3 regions of the Exiguobacterium sp. s39 genome follow, and region 1 is predicted to be linked to each of the others. Evidence: a T-box and tRNA genes for the amino acid it is inferred to sense, from the RefSeq annotation. Region 1 holds a T-box; the other regions hold tRNA genes.
The links. A T-box is a leader RNA that pairs with one kind of tRNA and senses whether it is charged. The one in region 1 lies ahead of KNQ11_RS08205 (valine--tRNA ligase), so its partner is inferred to be a tRNA-Val.

Region 1 (4,863 bases):
TTTCACGATCATGGGATCGTTCAAGAAGCGACACGTCTCGTTAAGAAGGTTGCACCGCAGCTAACGGTCATTGCCGACACATGCTTATGTGAATATACGTCAACGGGTCACTGCGGTATCGTCGCCGATGGTACGGTTGATAATGATGCATCATTACCGCTCCACGTCAAGACAGCGATCTCGCAAGCACGGGCGGGTGCTGACGTCATCGCTCCATCATCAATGATGGACGGATTCGTCGCAGCGATTCGCCAAGGGTTGGACGAGAATGGCTTCAGCCATATTCCTGTCATGAGCTACGGCGTTAAATATGCGTCTGCTTATTATGGTCCATTCCGTGATGCGGCAAACTCCGCACCAGGAGAAGGCGACCGGAAAGGCTACCAAATGGATCCAGCGAACCGTCGTGAAGCGTTCCGTGAAGCAACAGCGGACGTCGATCAAGGAGCTGACTTCATGATCGTCAAACCAGCGCTCGCTTTCATGGATATCATTCGTGATGTGCGTGAACGAATCGATTTACCGATCGTCGCCTATAACGTATCGGGTGAGTATGCCATGGTGAAAGCAGCAGCCTTGAACGGCTGGATCGACGAAGAACGAATCGTCCTTGAGACGATGCTTGGCTTTAAACGAGCAGGCGCTGATTTAATCATCACCTATTTCGCAAAAGACATTTGTCGTTACCTGGAGGGGTCGAAATGAGCTTAATTAACCAGAACTCAAAATCAAAAGCAGCATTCGAGCGGGCGCTCCCGCTCATGCCGGGTGGCGTCAACAGCCCGGTTCGTGCTTATAAATCGGTCGGGATGACACCGATTTTCGCAGATCATGCGAAAGGATCGAAGCTCTATGATATCGACGGAAAAGAGTATATCGATTACGTCTTGTCATGGGGACCGATGATCCTTGGTCACGCCGATCCAATCGTCACGTCAGCGATCCAAGAACAAGCGACACGTGGCTGGAGCTACGGGACACCAACGGAAATCGAATCAGCGATGGCGGAAGTCGTCATCAGCCGTGTTCCATCGGTCGAAGTCGTCCGGATGGTCAACTCAGGGACAGAAGCGACGATGGCTGCCCTTCGTCTCGCACGCGGCTATACAGGTCGGACGAAAATCCTCAAATTCGAAGGCTGTTACCATGGTCACGGCGACTCGCTCTTGATCAAAGCAGGGTCAGGTGTCGCGACACTCGGACTACCGGATTCACCAGGCGTTCCGGCGCAAATCGCGAGCATGACGCTGACGGTTCCATACAACGATTTGGACGCTGTCCGGATCGCGTTCGAAAAACACGGCGACGATATCGCTGGTGTCATCGTCGAACCGGCTGCTGGGAACATGGGCTTCGTGCCACCAGAACCAGGCTTCCTCGAAGGCTTACGGGAGATCACATCGGAAAACGGCGCTTTATTGATCTTTGACGAAGTCATGACCGGTTTCCGTGTCGGATTCCACTGTGCGCAAGGACATTTCGGTGTCACACCGGACATCACATGTCTCGGTAAAGTCATCGGCGGCGGCATGCCAGTCGGGGCTTACGGCGGACGTCGTGACATTATGGAACAGATCGCACCACAAGGTCCAATCTATCAAGCGGGTACATTATCCGGGAACCCACTCGCGATGGCAGCGGGTCTAGCGACATTGACACAATTGAAACCAGAACACTATGCAGAGTTCGACCGGAAAGCGAGCCGTTTGTCAGAAGGCTACCTGAATGCTGCGGCGAAATATAACATTCCGCTGACGACGAACCGCGCAGGCGCGATGTTTGGTGTCTTCTTTACGAATGAACGTGTCACGAACTTCGAAAAAGCGAAAACATCGAACCTTGAGATGTTCCGTTCGTATTATCAAAAGATGGCGGCGCGTGGTGTCTTCTTACCACCGTCACAATTCGAAGGTCTCTTCCTGTCGATCGCCCATACGGACGAAGACATCGAACGGACGATCGAAGCCGTCGAATTGACGTTCCAAGAACTCCAAGTTGAATTTGGTCGTTAAGCAGTTCTTGACGATTACTTGAACTCTCGGCTAAAATGAGTAAAGAAGAAAATGGCAACAGCGATGACGGGAAGAGTAGTCCTGTATTCGTACCGGTGTAGAGAACACATCCTTGGCTGAAAGATGTGACGGGCGAACAGGAGGAAGGTCACCCCACGAGCTGGTATCGTGAGTCTTACGAGCGATATCCGTCCTCCACACGTTACGTGGCTCGAGGGCATCCGATTTTGGATGAACTAAGGTGGTACCGCGGAAAAAAGCAACGGCTTTCTTTCGTCCTTAGCATAGGACGAGAGAAGCCGTTTTTATTATGGACAAAAAGGGAGCGATCAGGATGCAGGAATTATCAATGCCAACGAAGTATGATCCGCAGGCAACGGAAGAAAAATGGTACGACTTTTGGGTGAAAGGTGACTATTTCAAAGCCGATCAGGATCCAGAAAAAGAGCCGTACACGATTGTCATTCCACCACCGAACGTCACAGGTAAATTGCACCTTGGTCACGCGTGGGACACGACGTTACAAGATATGCTGACACGGATGAAGCGGATGCAAGGGTTTGACGTCCTTTATCTACCAGGAATGGACCATGCCGGTATCGCGACGCAAGCAAAAGTCGAACAAAAACTGCGGGCAGAAGGACAATCACGTCTTGAAATGGGTCGTGAGAAATTCCTTGAGCAATCATGGGCATGGAAAGAAGAGTACGCGTCAACGATCCGTGCACAATGGGCAAAACTTGGTCTTGGACTCGATTATTCGCGTGAACGCTTCACGCTCGACGAAGGATTGTCGGAAGCGGTTCAAGAAGTCTTCGTGAAACTTTACGAAAAAGGCTTGATCTACCGCGGCGAATACATCGTTAACTGGGACCCAGCGACGAAAACAGCGATCTCGGATATCGAAGTCATCTACAAGGATATCGAAGGTGCGTTCTATCACTTCAGCTATCCACTAACGGACGGTTCAGGTCACGTTGAACTAGCGACGACACGTCCTGAGACGATGCTCGGTGATACAGCGATCGCCGTGAACCCGAAGGATGAGCGTTATGCTCACCTCGTCGGAAAAACAATCACGTTACCAATCGTTGGTCGCGAGATTCCGATTGTTGCCGATGACTATGTCGACATGGAGTTCGGTACAGGTGTCGTTAAGATTACACCAGCGCACGACCCGAACGACTTCGAAGTCGGTAACCGTCACGAGTTACCACGTGTCCTCGTCATGAATGAAGATGGAACGATGAACGAGAACGCAGGGAAATACGAAGGTATGGATCGCTTCGAATGCCGGAAACAAATCGTTGAAGATTTAAAAGCAGAAGGTGTTCTAATCAAAATCGAACCACACTTGCACTCTGTCGGTCACTCGGAGCGTTCAGACGCGATCGTTGAGCCGTATCTTTCACTCCAATGGTTCGTCAAAATGGAACCACTCGCGCAAAAAGCACTCGAGGAGCAACAAGGACCAGACAAGGTCAACTTCGTTCCACAACGCTTTGAGAACACGTATGTGCGCTGGATGGAAAACATCCGTGACTGGTGTGTCAGCCGTCAACTCTGGTGGGGACACCGGATTCCGGCTTGGTACCATAAAGAAACAGGCGAAGTATACGTTGGCAAGGAAGCACCAGCCGATATCGAGAACTGGGAGCAAGACAACGATGTTCTTGATACGTGGTTCTCTTCAGCGCTTTGGCCGTTCTCGACGATGGGATGGCCGAACACGGACGCAGCGGATTATCAAAAATACTTCCCGACATCGACACTCGTTACGGGTTATGACATCATCGCTTTCTGGGTATCACGGATGATCTTCCAATCGTATGAATTTACAGGACAACGTCCATTCCAAGACGTCTTGATCCACGGATTGATTCGTGATTCGGAAGGACGCAAGATGTCGAAATCCCTCGGGAACGGAATCGACCCGATGGATGTCATTGAGAAGTATGGTGCCGATTCACTTCGTTGGTTCCTAACGACAGGATCGACGCCAGGGAACGATCTCCGTTTCTACTGGGAAAAGATCGAAGCAACATGGAACTTCTCGAACAAACTGTGGAACGCAAGCCGTTTTGCCTTGATGAACATGGATGGTCTAACGTTTGATCAGATCGATTTGACAGGTGAGAAGTCACTCGCAGATAAATGGATCTTGACACGCTTACAGACGACGATCGACGATGTGACGCGTCTGTCGGACAAATATGAGTTTGGTGAAGCGGGACGTATTCTCTATCACTTCATCTGGGAAGACTTCTGTAACTGGTACATCGAGATGGCGAAATTACCGCTCAACGGGGAAGATGAAGCAGCGAAGCAGACGACGCGTTCGGTTCTTGCCTATACGCTCGACCGGATCATGCGTCTGATGCATCCATTCATGCCGTTCATCACGGAAGAAATCTGGCAACACTTACCGCATGAAGGTGAGACGATCACACGTGCTGCATGGCCAACACGCGAGGCATCACTCGACTTCCCGGAAGCTGTTCCAGCATTCGAAGCAGTTCAGAACGTCATCCGTTCGGTTCGTAACATCCGCGCGGAAGTGAACGCACCGATGTCGAAACAGATCCAACTGTTCATCTCGACGAATGACGCACGTGTTCAAGACGACTTGTCGTCAAACAGCTCGTACTTGCAAAAGTTCACGAACGCGTCTGAACTCCGGATTGAAGAACAGATGCCGGCGCCAGAAAAAGCAATGAGTGCGATTGTAACGGGAGCAGAATTGTTCATCCCACTCGCGGACTTGATCAACATCGAGGAAGAAATCGCGCGCTTGAATAAAGAACTCGTCAAGTATACGAAAGAAGTCGAACGGGTCGAGAAAAAACTCAAC
Region 2 (4,863 bases), on a different contig from region 1:
CACGACCGACTGCAACAGCCATCCCACCAAGTGTCATGATGTTCAGGGAGATATCTTGCCAGTTCAAGAAGATAGCGGCGATGAGTAATGATAATGGAATCGAGACGATGGCGATGATCGTCGCGCGGATATTCCGCAAGAATAACAGAACAGCGAGTGATGCGAAGAGGGCACCAAGTAATCCTTCTTTGACGAGTGTCGCAACGGACTCCTCGATATCCTTCGCTGAATCAATCCCAATCGTATAGTCGACTTGGTCGTCATATTTATTGAGAATCTTCGTGACTTCATCTGCGATTTCGACTGTATTGGCATCTTGTTTTTTCGTGATTGCCATCGATAAGGAATCTTTTAAATCGTAACGCGTTTTTTCACTTTGTTGTGAGACGGCTTCGATTTTTGCGATATCCTCTAGGCGAATCGGTTCTGCAGGTTCAGACGCCTGATCTGCAGCTGCTCCACCTGTTGTACTTGGTGGACCTTGCGTTGCACCTTGTGGTGGACCGCCAGCAGATGAACCACCTGTTTGACCGTTACTTGATGAACTAGTCGCACCTGCAGCAGGTGTCAATTGTAGATTTTTGAGTTTATCTAGATTTTCTAGTTTTTCCTCAACGCGAATCGGAATTTTCGAATCGTTTTCTGATAGCTGACCAGATGGGAACGAGACATACTTTCCATTGATTTGTTCCTTGATGCTCGAGAGCGAGAGACCCGCTTCCGTCGCTTTCTCCTTATCGACGGTGATTTGAACGAGATCATCCTTATAGCCACCAACCGAAACGCTGTTGATTCCTGGAATCTTATTAAGTTCAGGTTCGATATCTTCCTTTAGGATTTTTTCGATGTCTTTACCATCCTTACTAAAGAAAGAGATGTTATAGATCGGGAATGAACCAAATGACAAACGATTCAATTTCGTCGTTGCTTCCTCCGGTAGATTCGCATCTTGGATGGCAGCATCGATTTGTTGTTCGACCTTATCCATATCAGTATTGAACGGGAATTCGATGTTTAAGATACCGATACTTTCATAAGAAGAACTTGTTAGCTTGGTAGCCCCTTCAATTCCTTTTAGAGAAGTTTCAAGCTTTGAGACGACTTGTTTATCGACATCGTCAGGTGATGCACCAGGGTAAACCGCTTCGATTGAAATCTGAGGAAACTCGATTTCCGGGAACTGGTCGACTTTTAATTGTGAGAAGGAATACACGCCTCCTAAAATCAATAGGATTGCAATGATGAAGACAGCAACCGAGTTCTTCAAACTAAATCGGGTTAAAAAGTTCATATGAACGCTCCTTTCTTTTATATGTGCTTATTTACATAGTAGAGGACACTCATAGAACCCGCAACTTTAAAACTGTTTTTATTTAAAAAGATCTTTTTGAAAAAAGATAAATTTTTTTATGAAAAAGGCTTTACACTTTTCGATATGCTGCTATAATAAAAACATACCCAGTAACAACACAGCATGATTCTGTAGCTCAGCTGGGAGAGCGCTACCTTGACAGGGTAGAGGTCGCTGGTTCGAGCCCAGTCAGAATCATACCGAAATCGTTCCTTTTCGAAGGAGCGATTTTTTTGCGTTAAAAAACTATTCCCGAAATCAATCAGGAATAGTTGGAAGGGAGGTAAATTGTTTTATTGAATTTCGAGATGAAGATCGCCGCGCTTCGTCCACCCTGCGACGGTCGTCAATCGATAGAAGACGAGCGTCAAGACGCCAGGTAGAACGACACCAGTCAAGAAGAAGACGAGGAACGCCTGAGGACCTTGGTTGACGAAGATATTGAGTGGAGCAATCATCGAATTTAATCCAAGTCCTGCGAGTTCGTACGGTACTTTCAAAGAGAGTAGAAGCGTCGCGACAGGAGCTGAAATCATCGCTGCGAGAAACGGTGCAACGACAAGACGTGGATTTTTAACGATATTCGGGAATTGTACTTTAGGTGTTACAAAGAATGAAGCAATCAAACCACCTGGATCCGTCTGACGATATGCCATCAACGTAAAGCCGACGAATTGAGCGGAACAGCCAATGAGCGCAGCGGCACTTGCTACAGGATCAAGTTGCAAAGCGATAGCCAGTGCAGCGGACGAAGCAGGAGACATCAATAAGACACTAAAGATGAGTGCAATGACAAGAGATGTAGCAATAGGAGAAGACTCGACTGAAGCCGTGATCATGGCACTGAATTTTGTAAGGAGTGGTGTCGTGACAGCAGCAGCACCGATTCCAGTCACGCCACCAGCAAGGACAGCACTCATCGGGATGGCCATCATGTCAAATTTCGTTTTTCCAGTCATGCGTTTTCCGACGTATACAGCGACAGCAGCTGCGAGTAACGCACTGATTGGCTGACCGGGTACAAGAACGAGTCCAGAAGCAGTCGATTGAAGAGCGGCACCACCGATCGTCGCTGCGATCATCGCGCTGAACAGGACAAGTGTGTTTCCTCCGAGCTGAAAGGCAATACCGGCACCAAGCGCAGGTGCGAGTAGTACTTTTGCGACACCACCAATCGTCAGTAGCATTTGGATATGTAGAAGATTTCCGAGCGTCTCAATCAGGAGTCCGACACCGAGTGTTACAAGAACGGCATTTGCCATTCCAGCTGATACTTTTACCATTCGATCCATCGCATATTCTTTCAACGTTGTCATCCTCTCTATCTATCTCTATTTTTTGCCATGAAAAAAGCCTATCCGTTTTTGGGATAGGCGCCACTCATTCTGTGCGGGCGCCTCATTCGATGCATCGAAAGAAGGGCCCAAAAATCATTTCCGTTTCATCATCGGAAAAGTTTTCAGTCCCTCATGCATAGAATAATCAGTCGTCCAACTTGGTTAAATGGCTGTTGCGTCGGAATCATTCGATCGTGCCCCTCTCTGTGAATTTTTCTAAGCCTAACACGCTCTTGAATAATAATCAATATTTTCTGACAATTTATTTTTTCCTGAAATCTGACAGGAATTCACGGTATCATCGGGAAATCCTAATTTAACAACAATGGAGGCGTTTACATGAAAGTGATGCTTTTTACAGATATTCATGGCAATGCATCAGCATTACGTGCGGTATTGTCCTATCTTGATCAACAACCAGATATCGATGCCGTCTATTGTCTCGGTGATCTTGTCGGCATTGGACCAGAGCATAATGAAGTCATTGATCTATTGAAGCAACGACCTGATATTCAAACGATTTCTGGGAATCATGATGAATGTGTCCTTGCTTTAATCCATGGGGAGAACTATCCCGATAGTTACCGCCATGCTAAAGAGCACCACCAATGGATTGCGGATACGTTGACGCAAGAAAATCAAAAGTATTTGGAACGATTACCGCGTGTCTTAAATATCATGCATCAGGAACAAACGATGCACCTGACGCACTATGCTTATGCCGACCAGACGAAGAAGATTGGTGAAGAGCCGTTAAAGCAAGCGGTGGATGGAACGAAAGAAAACTTATCCGTCCTGTTTGCTGGAAGTGAGGCGCGGATCATTGGATTCGGTCACCATCATCCAGCGCAACAAGTCGAGACAGAGCAAACGCTCTTTATTAATCCAGGTGCACTTGGATGTCAGGAAACAGCTATTGCTCCAGTAGCAATTATCGATTGGGAGAAGGATCAAGTCCGTTCAGAAATCCTGAAGATTCTATATGATGATCGACCATTTTTAGACGTCCTCAATACGACGGAGATGCCGGAACGTGAGTTGATGCGCCGTCTCTTCTTCGGTAGTAGGACATGAAAAAACCTTCATGAGTAGTTCATGAAGGAAGTCGATTAAGCAGATAGCTTCGTCGTAATTGAGATGAGGCACACGACAATCAGTAACACGATACCGATGTTTCGTTTCAATGGATGGCGTGACCAGTAAAAGAATAGCGCAAGGACAGGGGCCACAAAAAAGGCAACGATGAGACTGATCAATGTTGCAAGAAATAATACAAACATCCAAAGCTTGCTAGTTGTCCGATATACCTGCCACATGTCGTAGAGCGACATGAGTGTATAGGCGAGTAACACGAAGATGATTCCGGTCGATAAACTCAAAGCGATCATCACTCCATTCCCTATTTAGTATAAGGGAAAGAGTGAGAATGATTACACGACTTGAAGTAAAAAAACATGACGAATCGATGAACGTACGATTAGACGCTGTAACGAAAAAAGAAAGGAGAGGGCATCTATGTCAGACATCTATCGCCGTTTTTTTCTATTTCCGGATATTTTGATCATGCTCGTACTACTGATTGGAATAAGTAGTTATACCATTGCTCAGCCTTTTCATTGGTCGATTTTACTGTTCTTTTGTCTTGGACTGATCGTCTTTAGTTTCAGTGAATACCTGACGCATCGTTTTTTGTTCCATTTACCACCGCCTAAAAATATGCTTGGACGAAAGTTGTTGAAGCGACTTCATTACGATCATCATGCGCATCCGAATGAACTGCATCTGTTGTTTTTACCGGTCTGGTATTCCTTGCCGAATCTTGGTTTCTTTGCGGCTCTGACCTATCTTCTGACGCAATCTGTCGTTTCGACAGCTGCAGCCGCGAGTGGATTGATCGTCATGTTGCTTGTGTATGAATGGAAACATTACGTGGCACACGTTCCGCTGAAACCGAGAACACGCTTTGGAAAATGGATGAAAAAGACGCATCTACTACATCATTTCAAAAATGAACACTATTGGTTTGGTGTATCAAATCCGATGGGGGACTGGTTGTTTGGCACTTTGAAAGATGAGAAAACAGTTACTTCTAGTCAAACGGCACGGAATTTAGAAAAAAATCGAGAATATGAAAAACCGCCAATCAGCTGACCGGCGGTTTTTTGATTCATAAAA
Region 3 (4,863 bases), on a different contig from region 1:
GGAAATGCGCGCGAGTAGGTAAACGTCTGAATGCGAGCGCATCGATGACGACACCGATCCAAGTAAATTGGAATAAGAGAATGATCGCAACGGATGCGGATACAGTCTGAAGACTTTGATAGTACAGATAACCGGTTGTACCACTTGAGATACCGATCAGCATGAGCAGACCAGCTGTCTTGAGATCGAGACGAAGATTTTTCGTAAATAAGGCAAGTCCGAAAATCATGAGCCAGCCGAAGAAAAATTGACTACCTGAAACGGCTGCTGAGTTAAATCCAGCGGCATAAGCGAGTTTGACGATCGTTGAGAGGACACCATAACTGATAGCGCCAATCAGAACGAATAAGGTTGCTTTTGAACGATGCATGAATAAATTCCCTCCATTTTTAATAAAAACCACACAAAAAAGGTTGCAACAGGGCCTTGTCCAGGTTTTTTGGACAGGGTTTGGTTGCAACCTGTGTGATTTATTGAGTTGATGTGTCGAGCAAACGATACAGCTGGGTTTTCGTTTGATTATACTGAACGGTCAGCGCATTCCACTTCTTTAATGACGCGGTAGCTTTCCGTGTTAAACGATTTAAATCCGCTGTTGACTCATCAATCTTAACGAAATCCGGTTTTTTCGTCAAGCGTGAAAGCACTTTCTTTTCAGCGTCCATCGCTTGTCGATACGTTTTCGAGAACGTTTGAAATGTCTGCTGGCGTTCCTTGATGATTGTCACTAAGGCAGTTCCTTCTGTTTTTGCTTTACCATCAAGTTGGTTGACAGCATCCTTCAATTCTTCAAGATCGAGTGCAGCGTACGTTTCCTTACGTAACGTTTCTTCTTGTTTCAATAAAACAAGCCGTTCGTCATTTAAGGCTTCTAATTCCTCTCGTTCATTTTGAGAGCGTTTGATTTCTTCAGCACCTGCATCAAGAACGGCTTGGTACGTATTAACTGAAATTTCATCCTTACGAGCACGTTGATCAGCTAGCGTGAATGCCTTCTCTTCACCTTTCACTTGTTGCTCTAGCTGTTCATGAAGAGAGGCTGGTGAATCGTTGGAACAGGCAGCGAGTCCAAAGCTCGACAGGAACAGTACTGCTACGAATGTTTTTTTCATCTGGATAGTAACTCCTTATAAATTCGAGTGTTGCGCGAAGTTGTACGGAATATGGAAATCTTCATCATAAATCGCGAATTGATAGCCTTTTTTCTGAAGTCCGGTAACAATGGCTGGAAGTGCCTTGATGGCTTGTGGTTGTTCATGTAAGAGTATGATTTCAAACGGACGCTCTGCTCGCCGAATGACCGTATTCGCTACTTCTTTTGCACTATCTTTGTAATACCAGTCCATTGAATCGATTGACCAGTCCCACACACGGAAGTCTGCTGAATGAATGGCAGATGCCATTTTTTTCGTGATGCCGGGATCAGAGCCATAAGGTGGTCGTGTCAAATGTGGTGTTAGCTTCGTCAACTCATGGATTTTCTTCTGAACACTTTGCATCTCTGAGACATACTTTCCTTTTTCGTACAATGTATCGTAATCGTGTGTTTCCCCGTGTAATCCGATATAGTGTCCAGCTTTAGCAGCAGCTTTGACTTCTTGCGGAAAAGCATCTACTTGTGATCCGAGATAAAAGAAAGTGGCACGAGTCTGAAGTTGATCCAATGTTCGAAGTAAGTCCGGTGTTAATGCGGATGGACCATCCTCGAATGTTAAATAAGCGACTTTTTTCGTCACACCATTCCATTTTTCCACGCGTGCTTTTTCCATATTGACGACAGGTACTTCAGTAATGGATTTACCTGTCGTAATGGATTGCTGTTCAGGAGTAAAAACGTATCGATAAGCGACATATCCCCCAACTCCGAGAAAAACAAGTGTGAGAAGTAAGAAAAATCGAGGGAAAAACTTTCTTTTTTTTGTACGCGGTCGTGGACCGAGTTCGCTAGCGTGGCTTGAGGTAAATGGATCCATCGTTGTCTGTCGCTCCTTTTGTCAAAAAATATCATATACAGATAATGTAACATTCTGACTGTTTCTTTTGTAACAAACAGATGACAAAAAGATGACGGAAAATCGATTTTTCTAAAAAATATCGATTTATTTAGAAAGAGTTTAAAAGAAATAAAAAAACAACCACTAAGTAAGTGATTGTTTCATGTGTTATTAGTGTTCTGTTACAGCACACTCATCGCATTCCGTTTGATAGGATTCACATTGTTCATCCATCTCTTTTCCGCAATGGGCACACGTCTTGACGGGAAGCTCACGATAGAATGCAGCAGATGCTTCTTGGTAAAGGGGTTGTTCCATGTGTTTTTCCTCCTTCAAAGTAAACGCAATGATCTTTTTTCTTGATTTTATTGTATTAGTACAGAAATTGAATGTCAACTATTGTTTTATAACAGTTAATTCATTTGAAGTACTGATAGAGGACAATGAAAAAGAGACATGCTACGATATCTAAGTAATCTGATAATGATAAGGGGGATTTACACATGACACAGGCAACACTTGATACAATACGTGTCTTAACAGAAAGACGTTCCGTTCGTCATTACGACGAAACGTTCAAGCTTTCAAAACAGGAAGTAGAAGAACTATTAGAATGGACGACAGCCGCGCCGAGTGCTTGGAATTTGCAACACTGGCATTTCACGGTCTTTCATTCGGAAGAAGCGAAGCAGCAGCTTGCACCGATCGCATACAATCAGCCGGCTATCACTTCGGCTTCAGCAGTCATTGCGATCTTAGGTGATGTTCAAGCTAATCGAAACTACAATCCGGTGTACGGGCCAGCAGTGGAAGCAGGTGGCATGACAGAGGATCTGTTTGATTCGATCAAGGCACAGGTAGAAGGCGCTTATCAAAGTGAGGCGTATGGACGCGACGCGGCTATGTCGAATGCGAGCCTTGCTGCGATGCAATTGATGCTTGCGGCAGAAGCGCGTGGATTATCAACACTCGCAATGGGTGGATTTGATCATCAACGTTTTGCGGAAACGTTCATCACCGAGTCACGGTATGTACCGGTCATGCTAATTGCTGTCGGAAAAGCGGTTGAAGATGCGAAAAAACGTCCGGCACTACGTTTACCGATTGATCGAGTATCAACCTTCCTGTAAGTCATTCAAAATGGGGGAAGCGGGGTTGATTCCCCCATTTTAAATTTTTTTATTTTTTTTTCGGAAAAAGACTTGTCAGCCTTTTAGTTTCTTGATATATTAATACATGTCCTAGCAAGTACATAACGTACTGCAAACATGATTCTGTAGCTCAGCTGGGAGAGCGCTACCTTGACAGGGTAGAGGTCGCTGGTTCGAGCCCAGTCAGAATCATACCGAAAGCCCGCTTTTCCTTTATAGGAAAAGCGGGCTTTTTTTATTATTTCTTTATCTCATCCTCTGTGACCCATTTATGGTTTTTCACCATCTCTCCACCGTCCGTCGGTTCATAGTTCACCATGTAGACCGTCGTTTCCTTTACTTCATCAATCGTCGCTTTTGCTCCATCCATACCTTTCATATGATCCGCTTTGACAGTCGTTTCATCACCAACTTGCAGTGGTTTAGTTGGAACGGGATCGAGTTCTTCCTGAATGACCCATTTATGATTCTTCACCATCTTTCCACCAGTAGTCGGTTTGTAACTGATCGCATAGACGACGGTATCGTAAGCTCCCGCAATCGTTGCTTTAGCTCCGTCCATACCGTCCATATGATCCGTCGTCAACGTGACGTTGCTTCCTTTCGGATAAGTCGGATCACTGGCTTCCTTTAAACCGGATGGTAGCTTTCCGTCGCTCGAATGCATCATATCTCCATGAGACATATCGTGTGAGTCACTATTACTTCCATCGTTATTGGCGGATCCACATGCACCGAGCCAAAGCGTAGAACTAAGAGCAAGTGCGGTTAATGTCAATGATTTTTTCATATAAAACCCTCCTGAAGTCACTAGTCTTCTTTACTATACCCAGCGTATATGCAAATCGTGTGCAGATGAGGTGACAGTTTCGTTTGCCTGCGTCGATCGCGTTTTTTTTAGCTATACTAAAAGTGGAGAGAAAAAGGAGGAATCGTCATGCGTCGTATTTCATACTCAGTCGGAGGAATCGTGCTTGCGGCATTTTTAATTTGTGGCAGTGTGTTGTTTGGGACATTGTATTATCAGTTGTCTCAAACACGAACGCAGGAAGTAGTAGACGGTTTACTGAACCGAGGAAATACACACCGTGATGTCCTTGTCGATTCCTATGACCAAACGACGATGCGCCATGTCAGCATGATGGAAGCAGATTCATCGTTTACTGTGGTGATCACTGATGCAGATGGAAAACAACTCGAAGCGTCACGACCTTTGTCGAATGAGATGAAGAGCATGTTAGAGCATACGGATTTTGATTACCGTCAACAAGGAAAAATCGTGACGATGCGTGACTTTTTAATGACGGACAGTCCCATCAACATTGACGGGGAACATCGTGGTCATGTCTTCATGTTCGCTTCTAAAGCAATCGTAGATCACGTACTTGATCCGTTGAAACAGCAGTTTCTCCAAGTGGGTCTGCTAGCGCTTTTATTAGCAGGTGCGGCAAGCATTTGGACGACCCGACTCATTTCTCGTCCGTTGATTCAGATGGAAAAAGCGACAGCGCGTCTATTGGATGGGGAAGGTGGAGAGTTGCCGATTGATCGAAAAGATGAACTGGGACAATTGGCGTGTTCGATTCAGCAATTAAAACAAGATCTCGATTTTTTGAATCGGGAACGATCCGAATTTTTAGCAACCGTATCTCATGAACTACGAACACCCTTGACATATATAAAGGGATACGCGGATATTCTCGAACGCCAAACGTTGA

Region 2: it encodes a tRNA-Val, which carries the amino acid that the T-box ahead of KNQ11_RS08205 (valine--tRNA ligase) is inferred to sense. The anticodon was not compared.
Region 3: it encodes a tRNA-Val, which carries the amino acid that the T-box ahead of KNQ11_RS08205 (valine--tRNA ligase) is inferred to sense. The anticodon was not compared.

Annotation. Positions count from the first base shown of each region.
Region 1 is NZ_JACSNA010000001.1:1,548,649-1,553,511, reverse strand. It holds gene hemB (porphobilinogen synthase) at 1-705, shown strand, start outside; gene hemL (glutamate-1-semialdehyde 2,1-aminomutase) at 702-2,012, shown strand; T-box leader at 2,067-2,296, shown strand; gene KNQ11_RS08205 (valine--tRNA ligase) at 2,347-4,863, shown strand, end outside.
Region 2 is NZ_JACSNA010000004.1:83,548-88,410, forward strand. It holds gene KNQ11_RS14880 (efflux RND transporter permease subunit) at 1-1,291, opposite strand, end outside; tRNA gene KNQ11_RS14885 (tRNA-Val) at 1,477-1,549, shown strand; gene KNQ11_RS14890 (PTS sugar transporter subunit IIC) at 1,645-2,667, opposite strand; gene KNQ11_RS14895 (metallophosphoesterase family protein) at 3,028-3,762, shown strand; gene KNQ11_RS14900 (hypothetical protein) at 3,798-4,076, opposite strand; gene KNQ11_RS14905 (sterol desaturase family protein) at 4,204-4,839, shown strand; gene KNQ11_RS14910 (TetR/AcrR family transcriptional regulator) at 4,856-4,863, opposite strand, start outside.
Region 3 is NZ_JACSNA010000004.1:71,276-76,138, forward strand. It holds gene KNQ11_RS14810 (EamA family transporter) at 1-370, opposite strand, end outside; gene KNQ11_RS14815 (YkyA family protein) at 471-1,112, opposite strand; gene KNQ11_RS14820 (polysaccharide deacetylase family protein) at 1,128-1,754, opposite strand; gene yhfH (protein YhfH) at 2,166-2,312, opposite strand; gene KNQ11_RS14830 (nitroreductase family protein) at 2,498-3,124, shown strand; tRNA gene KNQ11_RS14835 (tRNA-Val) at 3,265-3,337, shown strand; gene KNQ11_RS14840 (YdhK family protein) at 3,384-3,935, opposite strand; gene KNQ11_RS14845 (HAMP domain-containing sensor histidine kinase) at 4,083-4,863, shown strand, end outside.